DNA from 2 places in the Leifsonia sp. Ger2509 genome. Region 2 is predicted to be linked to the other one. Evidence: predicted binding sites of a transcription regulator. Region 2 holds the regulator's gene; the other holds the start of a gene.
The links. The regulator HrcA, encoded in region 2, represses chaperone genes, less so after heat shock. The targets are predictions, from matches to a motif close to TTNGCACTCGNNNNNNNCGAGTGCNAA.
Positions count from the first base shown of each region.

Region 1 (10,497 bases), 3.2 Mb from region 2:
CGCGTTCGCCCAGTGCTCGTTGCGCAAGTGCTGCCCGATCGCGGGGAGGAACGGGTCGGCGACGTCGCCGGCGGCGTAGACGTCTGGGGCACTCGTCAGCATCGCGGCACTCGTGGTGACGCCGTTGCCGAGCGCCAGTCCGGCGGCTTCGGCGAGACCCGTGTTGGGTGCCGCGCCGATCCCAGCGATCACGAGATCCGCGGGGAGCCGCTCGCCCCCATCCGTCGTCACCTGGACGACCCGTCCGGCCGAGCCGTGCAGTTCGGCCGGTGCGGTGCCCATCCGGAACTCGACGCCGTGCTCCCGGTGGAGCAACTCGAAGACCGAGCCGAGCTCTGCGCCGAGCGCGTAGCGCAACGGGATGGCGTCGTGGCCGACGACCGTGACCTCGTTGCCGTACTGGCGCGCGGACGCCGCTACCTCGAGGCCGATCCAGCCCGAACCGGCGATCACGACCCGGCGGCCCCCACCCGACAACTCCTCCCGCAGAGCGTCGCTGTCCTCGAGGGTGCGCAGTGTGTGCACGCCGTCGAGGTCCGCCCCGGGAACGGCCAGCCTACGGGCGGTCGCTCCGGTCGCCAGCAGGAGGCTCGCGTATCCGAGGCGGCCCCCGTCCTCGAGAACGACTTCGTGCGCGCCGGGGTCGATCGACGTGACCGTCGTCTCGAGCACCAGGTCGACCGCATTGTCCGCGTACCACTGCGATGGATGCACGAACACGTCGTCGCGGTCGCCGCCGTTCAGGTACTCCTTCGACAGCGGTGGGCGGATGTACGGACGATGCGCCTCGGCGCCCACCAGCGTGATGGGCCCCTCATAGCCCTTCTCGCGGAGCGTCGTGGCCGCAGTCGCCCCCGCGAGACCTCCGCCGACGATGACGATCGTGCGCTCGGTCATGGGTGGTTCCTTCCGTCGCTGCCTGTGCCGAAGCTAAGGTGCGGTGACGGGTTCGTCAAGGGCGCGCATCCGACTCGCGGCGGTTTCGCGGAGCGCTCGCGGGCTGTTCGCACGCCGTTCGCGGGGCGGTCACACGCCGGACACACGCCCGGCACCGAGTGCACACCGCGCCCTCTCAGCCAAGTCTCAGTCAACGCGCAGATACTAGTTCCCATGAACGCCGGACCACGCATTCTCATCGTCGACGACGAGCCCAACATCCGCGATCTTCTCACCACCAGCCTCCGCTTCGCCGGCTTCGCCGTGCGAGCTGTCGGCAACGGTGCCCAGGCGATCTCCGCGGTCCTCGAAGAGGAACCCGACCTCATCATCCTCGACGTCATGCTCCCCGATATGAACGGCTTCGGCGTCACAAAACGCCTGCGCGGCGCCGGCTACACGGCCCCCATCCTGTTCCTCACCGCGAAAGACGACACCGAGGACAAGATCACCGGCCTCACCGTCGGCGGCGACGACTACGTCACCAAGCCGTTCAGCCTCGACGAGATCGTCGCACGCATCAAAGCGATCCTGCGCCGCACCATGCAGGCCGATGAAGACGCGGTCATCCGCGCCGGCGAACTCACGATGGACCAGGACACCCACGAGGTCTTCGTCGGCGACACGGCGATCGAGCTCAGCCCCACCGAGTTCAAGCTGCTGCGCTACCTGATGCTCAATCCCAACCGCGTGCTGAGCAAAGCGCAGATCCTCGACCACGTGTGGGAGTACGACTTCAACGGCGACGCCGGCATCGTCGAGTCCTACATCTCCTACCTGCGACGCAAGGTCGACGCGCATTCGAGCGAGCCGCTCATCCAGACCAAACGCGGTTTCGGCTACATGCTCAAGGCGGCGAAAGTCTAGCCCCACTCACTATTGGCCCAGCTTCGCTGCATAAACTGGCGGCCTCATGCACGAATCACTCCTGGATCGATGGAACGCGATCTCGCTCCGTACCAAGATCACGGGCGTGACCGTCCTGATGTTGACGCTCGGCCTGCTCGTCTCGGGCATCGGCACGATGGCGATGCTCAAGCCGGTGCTTCTGGCGCAGCTCGACGCGCAGCTGAACGCGGCCTCGCAGCCGAACAACCTCAACTCGTACCTCGCGTCGCGCACCAGCAACAGTGACAAGATCGCCTCCGATGGGAGCGCATCCGACTACTTCGTCGCCCTCTACAACGCCGACGGCAACCTGATCGACTACAACTGGAAGAACGAGCCGACGGCTGAACGCCCCGTCGTCCCGGCAACGGTCAACCTCACCAAGGGCCGCGAGATGAGCCAGAACGGGTTCTACCTCAACAGCCGCGACAAGCACACGCTCTACCGCGCGAGCGCGTCGCTCGTGACCTTCACGTCGCCGGCCGGCGCGTACGGAACCGCGATCGTCGCCGCATCCACCCACCAGATCGATACGATCATGGCCAGCTACCTGGCCATCTTCCTCGGCTTCGGGGTGATCGTCGTGATCGTCGGAGCCGGGCTCACGCGGATGCTCGTCACGACGACGTTCGCGCCCTTGCGCGAGGTGGAGCAGACGGCCGCCGCGATCGCCGACGGCGACTTCAGCCAGCGCCTCGGCGGGGCCACCCCGAACACCGAGGTCGGCCGCCTCAACCGCTCGCTCAACACCATGCTCAACCGCATCGACCGGGCCTTCAACGACCGCGCCCGCACGATCGAACAGATGCGCCGCTTCGTGGGCGACGCCAGCCACGAACTGCGCACACCGCTCGTGTCGGTGCGGGGCTACGCCGAGTTGTACCGGATGGGCGCCCTCCAGTCCCCCGAAGAAGTCGCCCAGGCCATGGACCGCATCGAGAAAGAGGCGATCCGGATGGGCGGACTCGTCGAAGACCTCCTCGAACTGGCCCGCCTCGACGAGACCAAGCCGCTCGATCTCAAGCCCGTCGACCTCGTGCCGATCGCGCGCGACGCGGCGCTGGACGCGAAGGCGTCGTCGCCCGGCCGGGTGGTCACTGTGCTCACCCCCGAGCCCGTGCTGCGCAGCCACGACATCCCCACTGAGCCGATCGAGGCGGTCGGCGCGGGAGCGATCAACCGGGCGCAGACCACCGCGAACACGGCGACCGGTCCTATCGCATTCGCCGGCGCGACCCTGGCCCGCCTGCGGAGCCGGCGTCCGCGACGGACGACGGGCGGAGTCGTCGTCATCGCCGAGCCCGAGGTGTCGCTGCCCTGGCCGCCGCCGAGCGATCCGGCGATCGTGATGGCCGAAGAGAACAAGATCCGCCAGGTGGTCACCAACCTGATGGGCAATGCGATGCGCTTCACGCAGAACGACAGCCCGATCGAGATCCTCGTTCAGGTGAACCACCAGACCGACCGGGCGATCCTCGAGGTCATCGACCACGGCGAGGGGATCCCCCCGCAGATCCGGGAGAAGATCTTCCAGCGCTTCTGGCGTGCGGACACGTCACGCGCCCGCGAGACCGGCGGCAGCGGGCTCGGCCTCGCGATCGTGTCGTCGATCGTCGCGGCCCACAACGGCACCGTCGAAGTCATCGAGACCGACGGCGGAGGAGCGACTTTCCGTGTGGCGCTGCCCCTGGCGGGCTCCCCCGCCGCCCCGCAGCCGATCGCGCCCGCCGCGTAGGTCTATCGGCCCGTTGAGCCCGGGAAAAGTACGCCCGGTTCGGCGTTTTCGGGCGGACCTTTCCCGGACTCGACGCCGGCGGGAGCGCGATCAGTCCTTCGGACCGGAATCGGGATCGCGCGGCTTGTCGGGGCGTCCCGAGAGGGTGAAGCGCACCATCCAACGGACGAGCAGGTAGGCGACCACGGCCAGTACGGCGAGGATGGCCAGGATGATGGCGAGCACGATCATGCTGTGTACGAAGTCGAGATCCATGCTCTTCGCGCCTAGCTCTTGGCGCTGTCGCTCGGCCTGTTCGCCACGACCCACTTCGCGAAAGACAGCGTGCCCCCGGCCGGATCGGGGAACACGTTCGTACTCGAGACCGACAGCCAGTCCCCGTCCGACACGAGGTCGACCGACGTCGTCTCCCACTCGACGCCAGGCAGGGTGTGCTGGATCGCGCTGTAGGTCGTCCCGCCCGACGTGAACGACACGTCGCGAATCGTGACGCCCCGCGCCGCAAGTTGCTCACGGTACTGGCCGAACGCGGCGGCCCCATCGGTTATCACGGTCAGACTGGCCAGCACGCCGCCTGATCCATCTGTGCTCGGCTGGTACATGCAGAATTCGGCGTTCGGCACCAAGGCCACTGCAGCCTGGATGCGGAACACCTCCTCCGGCGCCAGATACGAAGCCACAGGGACTCCGAAACTCGACGCGGCTGCCTCGGCGTACGCGTCGTCCATGCATGACGGATGCGGCGCAGGCGGAAGAACTCCCCTCGCCGTCCCGGCAATCGGCGCCACCGCGTCGACCGCGTGCTGCATCAGCGAGTGGAAGTCCGCCTCGCTGATCGTGGGGCGCTGCGGGGAACTGGCCTCTGCAGCGATCCACACATCACCGACGAGGATGTTCGTGTGGCAGTAGTTCTGGCTGCAGTCCCCGCCGCGCGACGGGTGACCGTTGTAGTCCGCCCCCGGGGTCGCCGTCGACGCATACCAGGCCGCCAGCTGCTGCCAGGCGCCGTCGGCCTTCGGCAGGACGTCGATCGTGAGGCGGGCGCTCGACTTCTCGACGTCGTCCGCGCCCGCGCTGCCCCAGAGGCAGGATCCGCCGCCCGCCGCGGCCAACTGCCCGTGCGTGCGGGTGGCGTCGGACACCGCCCGGGCGCCGGCATCCATCCGGGTGACAGTGACGCCGAGGAGTGTCGACACCGTCGATTCGTCGGTCAGTGCAGCGCAGTCGAGCGCGAGCGACGGCGCAGCTGCGGAGGGTGTCACGGTCGGGCTGGGTGTGCCCGGGTCGGTGCCGGGATCCTCCGCGCCCTGGGGCGCGCATCCGCTCAAGGTGAGAGCGACCATGACGCCCACCCCGAGGGCCGCCCTGTATGCCTGATTCTTCATATGTTCCCCCGGCTCCCCAGTGAACACATCGTAGCGATGCGCAGCCAGGCCCCGTCAGGAGACGATCGTCTCAAATCCACAACGATCGCCCGCGCATCCGGCGAGGGATGCTGAAAGTGCGTTTCAGCGATGCGAAGGGCGACCTATCGCACCCTCGCCAACTTATGGGTCTATCGGCCCCGACGAGTCCGGGAAAAGTCCGACGAAGCCGCCGAATTGCGCGGACTTTTCCCGGACTCGACGCCGGCTGGGACGCGATCAGTCCTCCGGACCGGGACCGGGCTCGCGGGGCCTGTCGGGTCGTCCCGAGAGGGTGAACCGCACCATCCAACGGATGAGCACGTAGGCGACCACGGTCAGCCCGGCGAGCATGGCCAGGATGATGGCGAGCACGATCATGCTGTGTACGAAGCCGAGATCCATGCTCCCCAGCGTACGGCCCGCCCGTCGCCGTCATGCCGGCCCGTGCGGCTCAGCGCGCCCGCGCTGTCGAGTGGTCGGTAACCGACCGAAAAGCCGCACGGGATGGGCGGTTAGCGACGACTCGACGGGCCGGACAAGAAAGAGGGCGCCTCCCAGATGGGAGACGCCCTCTTCGAGGTGTTGCGACGGACTTAGAAGTCCATGCCACCGGTCGGGTCGCCGACGGGTGCCGGGTTCTTCTCCGGCTTGTCGGCGACGACGGCCTCGGTGGTGAGGAACAGGCCCGCGATGGACGCTGCGTTCTGCAGCGCGGAACGGGTGACCTTCACCGGGTCGTTGATGCCGGCGGCCAGCATGTCGACGTACTCGCCGGTCGCGGCGTTGAGGCCGTGTCCGACGGGCAGGTTGCGCACCTTCTCGACGACGACGCCGGGCTCGAGGCCCGCGTTGATCGCGATCTGCTTGAGCGGAGCCTCGATGGCGACGCGCACGATGTTCGCGCCGGTCGCCTCGTCACCGGTCAGCTCGAGCTTCGCGAACGCGTTCTTGCCGGCCTGGATGAGCGCCACGCCACCACCGGCGACGATGCCCTCTTCGACGGCCGCCTTCGCGTTGCGCACGGCGTCTTCGATGCGGTGCTTGCGCTCCTTGAGCTCGACCTCGGTCGCGGCACCCGCCTTGATGACGGCGACGCCGCCGGCGAGCTTCGCGAGACGCTCCTGGAGCTTCTCACGGTCGTAGTCGCTGTCCGTGTTCTCGATCTCGTTGCGGATCTGGGCGACGCGGCCCGCGATCTGCTCGGGGTCTCCGCCGCCTTCGACGATCGTGGTCTCGTCCTTGGTGATGACGACCTTGCGGGCCGTACCGAGCAGGTCGAGGGTGACGTTCTCGAGCTTGAGGCCGACCTCTTCGGAGATGACCTGGCCGCCGGTGAGGATCGCGATGTCCTGCAGCATGGCCTTGCGGCGGTCGCCGAAGCCCGGAGCCTTGACGGCGACGGACTTGAAGATGCCACGGATCTTGTTCACGACGAGCGTGGCCAGGGCCTCGCCGTCGACGTCCTCAGCGATGATGAGGAGCTGCTTGCCGGCCTGGATCACCTTGTCGACGACGGGCAGAAGGTCCTTGATGTTCGAGATCTTCTGGTTCGCGATCAGGATGTACGGGTCTTCGAACACCGCTTCCTGGCGGTCGGGGTCGGTGACGAAGTACTGCGACAGGAAGCCCTTGTCGAAGCGCATGCCCTCGGTCAGCTCGAGCTCGGTGCCGAAGGTGTTCGACTCCTCGACGGTGACGACGCCCTCTTTGCCGACCTTGTCGATCGCCTCGGCGATGATCTCACCGATGGTGGTGTCGCCGGCCGAGATGGATGCGGTGGCCGCGATCTCCGCTTTGGTCTCGACCTCTTTGGCAGAGGCGATGAGTTCGGCGGTGACAGCCTCGACGGCCTTCTCGATGCCACGCTTCAGCGTGATGGGGTCTGCGCCGGCGGCGACGTTGCGGAGGCCTTCCTTGACCAGAGCCTGGGCGAGGACGGTTGCGGTGGTGGTGCCGTCACCTGCGACGTCGTCGGTCTTCTTGGCGACCTCCTTGACGAGCTCGGCACCGATCTTCTCGTACGGGTCGTCGAGTTCGATCTCCTTGGCGATGGAGACACCATCGTTGGTGATCGTGGGAGCGCCCCACTTCTTCTCGAGCACGACGTTGCGACCGCGCGGGCCAAGCGTCACCTTCACGGTGTCGGCCAGAATGTTCAGGCCACGCTCGAGTCCGCGGCGCGCGTCCTCGTTGAAAGCAATGATCTTTGCCATGGTTGTTTCTCGTCCCTCCCGGACGTCTGCGAAAGATACGGAACTTCGGGCGAATGCCCGTGTTCATTGTTAGCACTCGAACGCGTCGAGTGCTAGAACGATTCTGGCACTCGGGGGCCGCGAGTGCAAGTGAACGCAGAGTGCCCGCTGACAGGGGGCGCCGAACGCGAGCGAACGCCGCCCGGCGGACCGGACGGCGTTCGAATCAGTAGTCGTGCTGTGCTACGCCAGACGCACCGACTCGGCCTGGGGGCCCTTGTTGCCGGTACCGACCTCGAATACGACCTGCTGGCCCTCTTCGAGGACCTTGTAGCCGCTCATGTCGATTGCGGAGTAGTGAACGAAAACGTCCTGTCCCCCATCATCGACAGTAATGAAGCCGTAGCCTTTCTCAGCGTTGAACCACTTCACGGTTCCGTTCGCCATCTATTACTCCCATTGCTGTGTTTCGTCCGCGCGTAGCACATTCACCAGCGCGTTGAAACCAGATACTAATGCTTTCGAAGGCGGCAATGGACGACCATCAGGACAATAGGTCGTGAAATTACCTGAAATGGGCATGAATTAAACACGCCTGAAACATCGGCGACCGTAATGCCCGGTGAGAAGCGCTATCCCGTCGGAGCTTTGTAGTCGCTGCCGACGACCACCGTCAGGTCCGCGCCGGTCTCGGCGAAGTCCTGCGTCAGCATGACGGTCGATCCGGGCAGGGACTGGGCCAGACCGAGGGCGGCGGCCTCATTCTTCGGGTTCGAGTAGTAGACGACGGTACTCGTGATGTTCGACTGGCTGGCGTTGGCGCGGGACTGCACCTTCCATCCCTTCGCCACGAGCGCGTCGCCCACCTGGTTCGCGAGACCGGCGGTCGTCGTGCCGTTCAGCACGGTCACGTTGAGCGCAGGGTTGACGGTCGGGGTGATGGTCGGCGTCGGGGTCGACGTGACCGACGGCGAGGGCGTGCCTGAGGGCGAACCGTTGAAGGCGATGCTGCCGTTGATGAGGTAGAGCCCGAACACGCCGACGCCGATCAGGAGGATCGTGGCGACCACGGCCCAGGCGAAACCGATCCAGCCGCGCCCCTTCTGGTGAGGAGCTCGGTGGGCGCCGACGCGCTGAATATCGTCGGGGATCGCGTCGAAGCGATCCTTCGGGTATTTCTCTGCCATCTGTTCGGGGTGATCCTCAGTCGTGGGGGGTCAGCGCTCGCGCGTTCCGGGCGGCCGTTCGGGCGTCGCGGAGGCGTTGCAGCCTCTTGACGAGCATAGGGTCGTGAGCGAGTGCGGCCGGCGAATCGATCAAGGCGCCGAGCAGCTGATAGTACCGCGCGGCCGAAAGGCCGAAGTCCTGGCGGATCGCCTGCTCCTTCGCACCCGCATGGCGCCACCACTGCCGTTCGAAGGCGAGGATCGCCTCGTCGCGCTCGGTGAGCTCATCCGGAACCGCTGAGGAGTGGGTGCGATCCTTGGATGCTTCCGCCATCGCTCTCCCTTTCCCGCTGACCCCTGACTTGCGCTTCATACTATTTGCGGGTGTCTGAGTGTTCGCCCAAGCGGGCGGGCACGTCGTGTGATGGCGTTTAGGGTTGGAACGGACCTTTATCAGGCCGGATCGACGCAGGAAGGACGCCTCGTCCATGGAGTACAACGTCACGAAGAGCGACGACGAATGGCGCAACGAGTTGAGCGCCGACCAGTACGCGGTGCTGCGCGAGGCCGCCACCGAGCGCCCCTGGACGGGCGAACTGCTCGATGAGGAGCGCGCCGGCCTCTACACCTGTGCTGCCTGCGGTTCCGAGCTGTTCAAGAGCGGCACGAAGTTCGACTCCGGCTGCGGCTGGCCGAGCTTCTACGAGTCGGTGCGACCGGAGGCGGTGGAACTCATCGAGGACAGGAGCCTCGGGACCGTCCGCACCGAGGTCCGCTGCGCGCGCTGCGGCTCGCACCTCGGCCATGTCTTCGACGACGGGTTCGGCACGCCGACCGGCGACCGGTACTGCATGAACTCGATCTCCCTCAACTTCACGCCCGCCGAGTAGCCGCGTGACGAACCTGGTCGAAGCCGTCGCCGGCAGGCGCTCGTACTCGCGCGTCACCGACGAGGCTCCGACGCACGCCGAGCTGCTTCCGCTCATCGCTGCAGCAGGCCGCGTCGCCGACCACAGCTCGCTGCGTCCGTGGCGCGTGATCGAGCTGCGCGGGGATGCGCGCGACCGGCTGGGCCGGGCATTCGTGAAGGATGCGGGGGCGCACGGCCCCGAGGCGGAAAAGCTCGCCCAGAAGCCGCTGCGGGCGCCTCTCCTGCTCGCGATCGTCTCCGTGCGCCAGAAGAGCGAGAAGGTGCCGGGCTGGGAACAGGATGCGGTCGCCTCCGGTGTCGCGCACACCCTGAGCCTGCTGCTCCACGATGCCGGCTGGGGCGTCTTCTGGCGCACCGGCACGCACACCCGCTCGAAGGCCGTGCACAAGACCCACTCCCTGGCGAAGAACGAGCGGCTCCTCGGCTGGCTCTATGTCGGAGGCGTGCCGGACGGCGCACGCGACGGCCACCGCATCACGATCGATCCGGAGCGTTACCTCAGCGTGCTCGGCTGACCCTGGGTGCCGACCGCCAGCGAATGCTCGCGATCGCCACGGCGACGAGTGCGAGCGCCGTTCCCGCGACCGTCGTCCAGGCGATCGGATGCGCCGAGCTGGGCAGGATGAGGTCGAGGGCCAGCGCGGTCAGCAGCTGGCCGGCGACGGTCGCGAGTCCCAGGACGAGCACGCCGGTGACCTTGACGAGCAGGGAGGTGCCTGCGATGAACACGCAGCCGATCGCGCCGCCGAGGTACAGCCACCATTCGGTGGGGAGTGCGGAGGGCCAGCCGACGAACGAGGCATGGACGACCATCGCGATGACGAGCACGGTGGTGCCGACCACGAAGTTGATGAACGTCGCGCTGAGCGCGCTGGACGCGACGACGCGGACCTGACCGTTGACGGCCTGCTGCCACCCGATCCCGAGGCCGGCAAGCAGGGGCAGGATGAGCATCCAGATCGGAACACTGGTCGTGAGCTCCGCGGACACCGACCAGGTGACCGCGAGCAGAGCGAGCACGGCACCTGTCACGCGGGCCGGCGTGAGGGGACGGCGACCGCCGGGCCCGAGGCCGATCCGGTCGAGCACCAGACCGCTCACCGTCTGCCCGGCGACGATCGCCACCGTGAAGAGCGCGACGCCCAGCACAGCCGCCGTGAGGCCCTGCGACAGGACGAGGAAGGCGCCCGCGCTGCCGCCGAGCACGTACCACCAGGGCAGCGTGCGGGACCGGAGGGCGGTG
Region 1 is NZ_JBUYVB010000003.1:3,344,278-3,354,774, reverse strand. It holds gene ACV7NN_RS16240 (NAD(P)/FAD-dependent oxidoreductase) at 1-897, opposite strand, end outside; gene ACV7NN_RS16235 (response regulator transcription factor) at 1,111-1,803, shown strand; gene ACV7NN_RS16230 (sensor histidine kinase) at 1,850-3,559, shown strand; gene ACV7NN_RS16225 (hypothetical protein) at 3,650-3,814, opposite strand; gene ACV7NN_RS16220 (hypothetical protein) at 3,826-4,944, opposite strand; gene ACV7NN_RS16215 (hypothetical protein) at 5,203-5,367, opposite strand; gene groL (chaperonin GroEL) at 5,559-7,178, opposite strand; gene ACV7NN_RS16205 (cold-shock protein) at 7,401-7,604, opposite strand; gene ACV7NN_RS16200 (LytR C-terminal domain-containing protein) at 7,790-8,344, opposite strand; gene ACV7NN_RS16195 (DUF3263 domain-containing protein) at 8,361-8,657, opposite strand; gene msrB (peptide-methionine (R)-S-oxide reductase MsrB) at 8,812-9,213, shown strand; gene ACV7NN_RS16185 (nitroreductase family protein) at 9,218-9,769, shown strand; gene ACV7NN_RS16180 (DMT family transporter) at 9,753-10,497, opposite strand, start outside.
Region 1: groL (chaperonin GroEL) is a predicted target of HrcA. The motif match lies at 7,248-7,274, and genes of this name have one in related genera.

Region 2 (10,497 bases):
GACATCGTGGTGCTTCACCTTGATCTCGAGGTACAGGTCGCCGTTCGGTCCGCCTGCCGGACCGGCCTCGCCGCTTCCGGGCATCTGCAGGCGCAGCCCCGTGTCCACGCCCGCGGGGATGTCGACCGGCACCGTACGCCTGGCGCGTACCCGGCCCTGGCCCTGGCAGGTCACGCACGGCGTGACGATGACGGTGCCGAACCCCCGGCAGGTGCCGCACGGGCTCGAGGTCATCACGTTGCCGAGCAGGGAGCGCACCGAGCGCTGGATGCTCCCGGACCCGTGGCAGATGTCGCAGGTCACAGGCGCCGTGCCGGGCTGGCAGCACGACCCGTTGCAGGTCTCGCAGACGATCGCCGTGTCGACCTCCAGGTCGCGGTGGGTGCCGAAGATGATCTCGTCGAGATCCACCTCGACGCGCAGGAGCGCATCCTGGCCACGCTCGCGCCGCGACTTGGGACCGCGGCCTCCGCCTCCGCCACCTCCGAAGAACGTCTCGAAGATGTCGCCGAAGTTCCCGAAGCCGCCGGCACCGGGGAAACCGGCCTGCGGCCCGAGGTCGTACTGCTCCCGCTGCTGGGGGTCACTCAGCACGTCGTAGGCGTGGGTGACGAGCTTGAACCGCTCGGACGCCTCGGGGCTCGGGTTCACATCGGGGTGGAGTTCCCGTGCCAGACGACGGTAGGCCTTCTTGATCTCATCGGGGGTGGCGTCGCGGTCGACGCCGAGTACTTCGTAGTGGTCAGCCACGTAGGCAGTTCCTTAACTGTCGATTGCTAGTTCTCGCCGAGCAGTCGGGAGAGGTATCGGGCGACGGCACGGACGGCCGCCATGTTGTTCGAATAGTCCATGCGGGTCGGGCCGAGCACGCCGAGCCTGGCGATGCCGGAGGTGGCCGACGTGTAGCCGCTGGTGAGAACGCTCGTCTCAGCGAGGCCGAAAGGCGCGTTCTCCCGTCCGATCGAGACGGACACGCCGTGCTGGTCGGTCGCCATCTCACCGAAGAGACGGAGCAGGATGACCTGCTCCTCGATCGCCTCCAGCACCGGATAGATGCTTCCGGTGAAGTCGTGCTCGGTGCGCACCAGGTTGGCGGCGCCCGCCATCAGCAGCTTGTCCTGCCGGTTCGCCTCGATCTGCTCGACGACGGTCTTAGCGACCGGTGCGATCACGTCATGACCGGGCTCACCGCTATTCCCAGCGAGTGCGCGAAGGCGCGCCGCGGCCTCGGCGAGCGTCAGCCCGGCGGTCGCGGAGTTCACGGCCGTCCGCACCTGTGCGATGCGCTCATCATCGAGTTCGCGGGGAACCTCGATCACGCGCTGCTCGACGGCGCCTGAGTCCGTGATGAGCACGCTCAGGAGCCGCTGGGGTGCGAGCGCGACGAACTCGATGTGGCGGATGCGCGACCGTGAGACCGACGGATACTGCACGAGCGCGACCTGGTGGGTCAGCTGCGAGAGCAGGCGGACCGTGCGAGCGAGCACGTCGTCGAGGTCGACGGACTGCCCGAGGAAGACCTCGATGGCCTGGCGCTGAGCATGGCTGAGCGGCTTCAGATCGGCGAGCTGGTCGACGAAGACCCGGTACCCCTTGTCGGTGGGGACCCGGCCGGAGGACGTGTGCGGCGCGACGATCAGCTCCTCGTCTTCGAGCGCGGCCATGTCGTTGCGGATCGTCGCTGCGGACACACCGAACGCGTGGCGCTCGACGATGCTCTTCGACCCGACGGGCTCGCGCGACGCCACGTAGTCCTGCACGATCACGCGGAGAACCTCGAGGCTCCGATCCGACACCATCTTCTCGTCGCCTCCCTGACACCGACCTGTTAGCACTCGTTTAGCCTGAGTGCTAATCATATCGCTTCGACACGCCATCGAATCATTGCACCCGGCAGTTTCACGGCAGTAGCTTATGCATGAGTTCGCACGATCGCCCGGATCGATCACATCGAAAGGTGCACGCGCCTACCGAGCAGGTCCGTTGAGTTCCACTGGAATGAAAGGCACCGATCATGACCGACCCCAACCAACCTCCCGTCGACCCGACAGGCTCGGGAGTCCCGCCCCAGCAGCCGGTTCCGCCGCAGCAGCCCGTGCCGCCGCAGCAGCCGTACGCGAACGTGCCGCCCCAGCCCGCCGGCGTCCCTCCGCAGCAGCCGTACGCTGCTGCCGCCCCGGGCGCGCCGCTCACCGCTGCTGAGGACAAGCAGTGGGCGTCGTTCGCCCACCTCGGCGGCATCCTCTGGTTCCTCCCGTCGCTGATCATCTTCCTGGTCTTCAAAGACCGGGGGGCGCTCACTCGCCAGGAGTCCAAGGAAGCACTGAACTGGCAGATCACCTGGATCCTCGTCTGGCTCGTCTCGGGGATCCTCGGGTCGATCCTGCTGGCGACGCCCGCCTGGCCGATCTCGTTCGTGTTCTCGCTCCTGATCCCCTGGGTCCTCTACATCGTGAACCTGGTGTTCTCGATCCTGGGATTCGTGAGAGTCAACGGCGGCGGCACCTACCGTTACCCGTTCAACTTCCGTTTCATCAAGTAGCCGCCGCCTCCGCGGCCACGCCGACGCTGTGCCCTAGGGTGGGGCTGTCAATCGAGCGCCCACCCTCGGGCACCCAAGGAGAAATGATGTCTGACGCAACGCCACCGCCTGCCCAGCCGTACCAGCCGACGCCGCAGATGAACCCGGCCGACGAACGGCTCTGGGCGACGCTGGTCCACATCGGTGGTATCTTCTTCAACTTCATCCCAGCGCTGATCGGCTACCTCGTCCTCAAGGACCGTGGACCGTTCGTGCGCGAGCACACGGCGACAGCCCTGAACTTCCAGATCACGCTCGCGATCGCGTACGTGGTCGGCTGGGTGCTCCTCGTCGTCGGGATCGGCCTGCTCATTCTTCTCGCGGTCTGGGTGGTGAACATCGTGTTCAGCATCATCGCCGCGGTGAGGGCGAACGCAGGTCAGCCGTACGTCTACCCGATCGCGATCCGCTTCGTCAGCTAGCTGTTCGCGAGAAGCCGGCGCACGACCGCGTCGGCCAGGAGCCGCCCGCGCAGTGTCAGTTCGACTGACCCGCGCAGGGCGGCTTTCGCGTCGATGAGCTCATCCGCGATGAGGCCCGCGACCTCGCGCCGGCCGTCGGCGTCGAGCTCGCTGGTCGCGAGACCGTCACGGATGCGCGTCAGCAGCAGCACGCGCTCGACACGCTGCGTCTCCGGGTCGAGCGTCTCGCGACCGGCCGCCGGGGATTCATCCGCTGCGATCCGGCCCGCGTAGGCGGACGGGTGCTTCACGTTCCACCAGCGCACGCCGCCGACATGGCTGTGGGCCCCGGGGCCGACACCCCACCAGTCGTGACCCTGCCAGTACGCGAGGTTGTGCCGGGAGCGGTGCGCCTCATCCGTGGCCCAGTTGCTGACCTCATACCAGTCGTAGCCTGCCGAGACGAGGCGCGCATCCGCCGCCTCGTACATGTCGGCCTGGAGGTCTTCGTCGGGCTCCGGAACGGCACCGGACCGGATCTGCCTGGAAAGCTTCGTGCCCGGTTCGACGATCAGCGAATAGGCCGAAAGGTGGTCGGGGCGGCAGGCGATCGCGGAGTCGAGCGAGCGCTCCCAGTCGTCGAGAGTCTCCCCCGGTGTGCCATAGATGAGGTCGAGGCTGACCTGGAGGCCGGCGTCGCGCGCCCACTCCACGACGAGCGGGACGCGCTCGGGGTCGTGGGTGCGCTCCAGGGTGGCGAGCACGTGCGGAACCGCGGACTGCATCCCGAAGGAGACGCGGGTGAAACCGCCGTCGGCAAGCCGGCGCAGGTACTCGGCGTCTACCGAGTCCGGGTTCGCCTCCGTCGTCACCTCGGCACCCGCCGCGAGGTCCCAGGCCTCCCGCACCGCACCGAGCATGGCCGTGAGGTCGGTCGACGGGAGCATGGTCGGAGTCCCGCCCCCGAAGAACACGGTCGAGACCGGACGCGCGGCGACGCCGCTGGTTTCGAGAACACGCTGCGCGAATGCGACCTCGTGCACGGCGTGAACTGCATAGTCGCTCTGGGAGACTCCGCGCAGCTCTGTGGCCGTGTAGGTGTTGAAGTCGCAATAGCCGCAGCGCACCCGGCAGAACGGCACATGCAGGTAGACGCCGAAGTTGCGTTCCGCTGCGCCGACTGCCGCGGACCCGGGCAGAAGGCCGTCGGCGGGCGCCGGATCGCCGAGAGGAAGCGCGCTCGGCATCCGCTACGCCGCCCTGGCGGGCAGGAGTGAACGCATGTATTTGTTCGTATAGTGCCGCTGGACGAGCCGGAGGATCGGATACGTCGCGCGGTAGAAGCCGTTCGCCGGGCGGCCCAGGGCACGCACCACGAACCAGACCGAACCGTCGTCACGGTGCTCGACGATGAACGCCTCCTCGCCGCTCTCCGGATGTCCGTGCAGGGTTCCGTACGCGAAGCCGACGCGGTTCTGCTCGTCGATCACATACACGACGCGGACCGGTGCGGAGACGTGGAAGGGCCAGAACGGGATCTTCAACACGGCGGTCATCCCGTTGACGATGTACGGGGAACCGTCCTCGGCGAAGACCGCCTCCGACTGCCGGTGCTCCTGAAGTTTGGCCGGCGTGCCGTCCGGATTGAAGATCACGCCCTCGTACTGGACGCCGGTGCCCTCGCGCGCATCCGTTACCTTGATACCGCTCCCGCGCTGCACACCCCAGGTCATGAGCGATGCGGCGGCCGCCTGGAAACGCTCTTCGCCGGAGCCGAGCCGCGCCTCACGGATCATGGGGCGGTAGCCCTTCGGCGGGTAGTAGAGCAGGTCAGCGGCCTGCGTCCCTCCGACAGCACCGTACGTGACGGGCTGGTCGGTGAACGTGGAGCGGCGCATGCGTCAACTTTACGAGAGTCTCGGGTGTGTGACGCCCACCAGGTGATGCCCCCCGCATTGGGGGGTAGGACGGGATGGGGCCGCGGTTCGATGCTCCATTAGCGTTGGCCAACCAGATCGAGGAGCGAGATGACGATTCGTGCGGGCCAGGTTCGGGCAGCCGTCGCCATCAGCGCCATCGCAGTTGCAGTCGCGCTTGCGTTGAGTGGATGCACCCAGCCTCCGCCGCCCGCGCACACCGTCGCTGCCGCAGTCGCCCCATCCACGACTCCCACCCCCAGTCCCACGCCGGTCCAGACGTATCCCACCTGCGAATCCATGGTGCCGTCGGCCACTGTGAACGCGGTCGATCCGAAGCTGGTCCTGTCGGCGCCAGTCGACTACAGGGTCGCGCCGCCGAGCGCGGGCGCCCTGCCGAGCGCGCGCGCGGAGTTCATGAGCCCGATCAATCCGCCGTCGGCGACCACGCTGCTGTCCGCGATCCAGGCCGGCTACTTCACCTGCGTCTGGATGTCGGATACTCACATGCTGAGTGTCGCCGTGCTCCCCGATGCGGCGGCGTCGTTCCAGACATTCACGGGCTCCAACAGCTATGACATCGCGACCTTCGACGGCCTGGCTCTCGGTACGCGATCCGTAGGCGGCTGCAAACATGGCGACGGCGAATGGTGCGAGATCCAAGCACTCGCCGGGTCGACCTGGGTGTCGGCCCACCTTTCGCAGTCGGATGTCTCCACTGCGACCGCGCCGGGGATGCGGGCGCAACTGGAGTCGGCCGTCCGGTCGACGATCACCGCGCTCGACGAGGCAGGATCGCTCGTGTCAGCGCAAGCCCTTCCGTCTTCGCGCTGGAGTTCCATGCGCGACTGCACCGCGATCCAGAGCAGCATCCGGACGGTGGTCCCCGGTTTCACGGTAGTCACGGACCCATACGCCGGTATGACCCTCGACTACACCGACGCATATGACGAAGTCTTCCGCGCCGCAGTTCACCAGTCGGGCGCGATGCACTGCGGATCGCAGGACGGGATCAACGTTGCAATCGTGCAGGGAGCGGACGGTAGCGCCCCCATCATCTACACAACGGTCGCTTCGACGCCGGTGCCGGTGACGATCGCCGGTGTGAACGCGGCTCGTGACATCTGCCTTCGCGCTTCCGGACAGGGATGCTGGACCGAAGGCTATGTCGACCACGCGCTGGTCGTCGTCGACGCGGGTTCCGCATCCCCGGCGCAGCGACACGCGATCCTCGCGGCCGTCGCCGCGGGCCTCGCGCGGCCCTGAGCCGCACGCTCGCCGAGTCCCGTGCCGTCCAGTCCCGAGCGGTTGTCAGTTCGTACCGCCGCGCGGAGGACTGACCTACTTCTTGTCCTTCTTCTCGACGTCGCCGCTCAGCGCGGCGATGAACGCCTCCTGCGGGACCTCGACCCGACCCACCATCTTCATGCGCTTCTTGCCCTCCTTCTGCTTCTCGAGGAGCTTGCGCTTGCGGGTGATGTCACCGCCGTAGCATTTCGCCAGGACGTCCTTGCGCATCGCCCGGATGCTCTCGCGCGCGATGATCCGCGCACCGATCGCAGCCTGGATGGGCACCTCGAACTGCTGGCGCGGGATCAGCTCGCGCAGACGGCCGGTCATCAGCACACCATAGGCGTACGCCTTGTCGCGGTGGACGATCGCGCTGAACGCATCCACCTGCTCGCCCTGCAACAGGATGTCGACCTTGACCAGGTCGGCCTCCTGCTCGCCGGCCGGCTCGTAGTCGAGGGATGCGTAGCCTGCGGTCCGGCTCTTCAGCTGGTCGAAGAAGTCGAAGACGATCTCGCCGAGCGGCATCGTGTAGCGGATCTCGACGCGGTCCTCACCGAGGTACTCCATGCCGAGAAGGGAACCGCGACGGCTCTGGCAGAGCTCCATGATGACGCCGACGTAGTCCTTGGGCGCGAGGATCGCAGCCTTCACCATCGGCTCCTCGACTTTGGCGATCTTGCCGCCGGGGAACTCGCTCGGGTTCGTGACGGTGATCGTCTTCTTGTCCTCGGTCGTGACCTCGTAGATCACGCTCGGAGCCGTCGTGATGAGGTCGAGTCCGAACTCGCGCTCGAGCCGTTCGGTCACGATCTCGAGGTGCAGCAGGCCGAGGAATCCGCAGCGGAACCCGAATCCGAGCGCGACCGAGGTCTCCGGCTCGTAGACGAGCGCCGCATCCGACAGTTTCAGCTTGTCCAGCGCCTCCCGCAGTTCCGGGTAGTCGCTGCCGTCGATCGGGTACAGCCCCGAGAAGACCATGGGCTTGGGCTCGGTGTACCCGGCCAGGGCCTGGGTGGCCGGCTTCGACGCCGTCGTGATCGTGTCACCGACCTTCGACTGGCGCACATCCTTCACCCCGGTGATCAGGTAGCCGACCTCGCCGACGCCGAGACCCTTGCTGGGCGTCGGTTCTGGGGAGCTGACACCGATCTCGAGGATCTCGTGCGTCGCCCTGGTCGACATCATCTGGATGCGTTCGCGCGGCGAGAGCTGGCCGTCGACCATGCGCACGTACGTCACGACACCGCGGTAGCTGTCGTACACGGAGTCGAAGATCATCGCCCTGGCGGGTGCTTTCGCGTCGCCGACGGGGGCCGGGATGAGCTCGACGACCCGGTCGAGGAGTTCCTCCACGCCCATCCCCGTTTTGCCGGATACGCGCAGCACGTCCTCCGGCTTGCCGCCGATGAGCGACGCGAGTTCTGCCGCGTACTTCTCGGGGTCGGCCGCAGGAAGGTCGATCTTGTTGAGCACCGGGATGATCGTGAGGTCGTTCTCGAGAGCGAGATAGAGGTTCGCGAGCGTCTGGGCTTCGATGCCCTGCGCCGCATCCACCAGCAGGATCGCACCCTCGCACGCGGCGAGCGAACGCGACACTTCGTAGGTGAAGTCGACGTGACCCGGAGTGTCGATCATGTTCAGGGCGTACGTTCCGGAGTCCACCTGCCACGGCATCCGCACCGCCTGGCTCTTGATGGTGATTCCGCGCTCGCGCTCGATGTCCATGCGGTCCAGGTACTGGGCGCGCATGTCGCGGTCGCTGACCACACCGGTGATCTGGAGCATCCGGTCGGCCAGCGTGGACTTGCCGTGGTCGATGTGGGCGATGATGCAGAAATTGCGGATGGACGCCGGATCGGTCGCGGCGGGCTCGAGGGCCTTCAGAGCTCGTGGTGACATTGTGCGCCAATTCTCCCATGTCCCGGCGCCGTCGCACGACGCGGCCCGGCACAGCGGATGCGCGTCAGGCCGAGAAACGCTCCGAGCGCTCGACGACGTGGCCGGCCCCGTCCTCCCAGCGGTACACCTCGGCGCCCTCGATGAAGACGCGCTCAGCGCGCGAGTTCACATCGAGCGGATCGCCCGACCAGACGACAACGTCGCCGTCCAGTCCGGGAGTGAGCGAGCCGACCCGGTCGTCGAGCCGCAGGAAGGACGCCGGGTTCACGGTGAGGGCCTGCAGCGCGGTGTCCCGCGGCAGCCCTTCCTTCACCGCGAGGGACGCCTGGTGCACGAGGAAGTTGATCGGCACGACCGGGTGGTCGGTCGTGATGGCGACACGGACTCCGGCCGCTGCGAGCGTCGCAAGGTTGCTGATGGCGCGGTCACGCAACTCCACCTTCGAACGGGACGTGAACAGGGGCCCGAAGATCACCGGGATGTCCCGCTCGGCCAGCACATCGGCCAGCTTGTGCCCTTCGGTGCCATGGTTGATGACGAGGCGGTAGCCGAACTCGTCGGCGAGGCGGATGGCCGTGGCGATGTCGTCGTGACGGTGCGTGTGCTGATCCCACGCGAGCTCGCCCTCCAGCACCCTCGCCAGGGTCTCCTTCGCGAGGTCGCGCGTGTACGGCTTGCCGTCCTGCAGGGCTGCGTCACGCGTCGCGATGTAGTCCTGCGCTTCGACGAACGCCTGGCGGATGATGAGGGCGACGCCGAGGCGCGTGCTCGGCGTCTTGTCCTTCCCTCCGTACACCCGTTTCGGATTCTCCCCCAGCGCCGACTTCACACTCACGGAATCGCTGATCACCTGTTCATCGATGGTCCGGCCGCCCCAGGTCTTGATCGCGACCGTCTGGCCACCGATCGGGTTGCCGGAGCCTGGCTTGACGACGACGGAGGTGATCCCGCCCGCCAGCGCATCCCGGAAGCCCTCGTCGTCGATGTTGATGGCATCGATGGCGCGGACCGCCGCAGTGTTCGGTGCGGTCAGCTCGTTGGTGTCGTCGCCCGCAGGCCCGTTCGCCTCCTCGGCGATGCCGACGTGGCCGTGCGATTCGATGAAACCGGGGAGCACCCACTTGCCGCTCGCGTCGACGACGTCGATGTCGGCGGGGATGGCGACGTCACGGCCGACCGCCGTGATGCGTCCCGCTTGGATGAGGACCGTCCCCCCTTCGACCGGATCCCCGGCGATCGGCACGAGATAGGCGTTGACGATGGCGACGGATGCGGGGGCAGTCTTCATGCGTTGAGCCTACGACGCCCTACGTAGACGTTCACAGAGCGTTCACACGGTGTTGGCTGGATTCCGGCCTCGACCTCGGAGACCCGCACGCCCCAAATTGCCGGGAACGGCATCCTGCTGGTAACGTTGTCTGTTGGCTTGCGTGTGGGTTCAATCCGCACGATCTTGCCGCAAGGCGCCCTCTCTCGCTGAGCGGCACATCCGTAACTCACATCGAACGAAAGAACTCAACCACTCGTGGCAAACATCAAGTCGCAGATCAAGCGCATCGGCACCAACAAGAAGGCTCAGGAGCGCAACAAGGCGGTCAAGAGCGAGGTCAAGACGGCAGTTCGCGCAACGCGCGAAGCCATCGCGGCCGGCGACAAAGACAAGGCGACCGCGTCGCTGAAGGTCGCTACCAAGAAGCTCGACAAGGCTGCCAGCAAGGGCGTCCTTCACAAGAACCAGGCTGCGAACCGCAAGTCGGCCATCGCCAAGCAGGTCGCAAGCCTCTAAGTCTCCTCAGTGCCCGCCGGGGCATTGTGCGAAAGGGCCTCCGTCGAAAGACGGGGGCCCTTTCGCATTGCCGTCGCGCGTAAGCTGGCCCCGTGGCGTGTACGCCTGCACCCGGCCGCCGAGAGGGTCAGCCACGGTCGAGCGCGCCAGGCACACCCCTCACCGACCGCAGCTGTCACGGTCGACCGGCGGCTGAGGCACGCGCGTCAGGCGCGACCTCGCGCGCTGACGATGCGGATCATCCGCTCGAGTGCAAACACCGGATCGCGTCCTCCGCCCTTCACACTCGCATCGGTCTCGGCGAGAACCTCGATGCAGCGCCCGAGCCCTTCGTCGGTCCACCCCCGCAGGTCGCGCTGAGCGCGATCGACCTGCCACGGGGCAAGGCCGAACTGCGACGCGAGCTGCCCGGAGCTGCCCCGCACGCCGGACAGTTTGGCCATGGTGCGCACCTTGACCGCGAACGCTGCGACCATCGGGACCGGGTCGGCACCCGAAGCGAGTGCGTGCCTCAGGGTCACGAGAGCCTCGCCGTGGCGGCCTGCGATGGCCGCATCAGCGACCTGGAACGCGTTGGTCTCGACCCGCCCGCTGTAGTACTTGTCGACGGTCGCTTCGGTG
Region 2 is NZ_JBUYVB010000003.1:111,005-121,501, reverse strand. It holds gene dnaJ (molecular chaperone DnaJ) at 1-750, opposite strand, end outside; gene hrcA (heat-inducible transcriptional repressor HrcA) at 777-1,799, opposite strand; gene ACV7NN_RS00850 (DUF4870 domain-containing protein) at 2,015-2,542, shown strand; gene ACV7NN_RS00845 (DUF4870 domain-containing protein) at 2,629-3,003, shown strand; gene hemW (radical SAM family heme chaperone HemW) at 3,000-4,229, opposite strand; gene ACV7NN_RS00835 (DUF1990 family protein) at 4,233-4,880, opposite strand; gene ACV7NN_RS00830 (hypothetical protein) at 5,010-6,164, shown strand; gene lepA (translation elongation factor 4) at 6,240-8,090, opposite strand; gene ACV7NN_RS00820 (amidohydrolase) at 8,155-9,378, opposite strand; gene rpsT (30S ribosomal protein S20) at 9,616-9,876, shown strand; gene holA (DNA polymerase III subunit delta) at 10,083-10,497, opposite strand, start outside.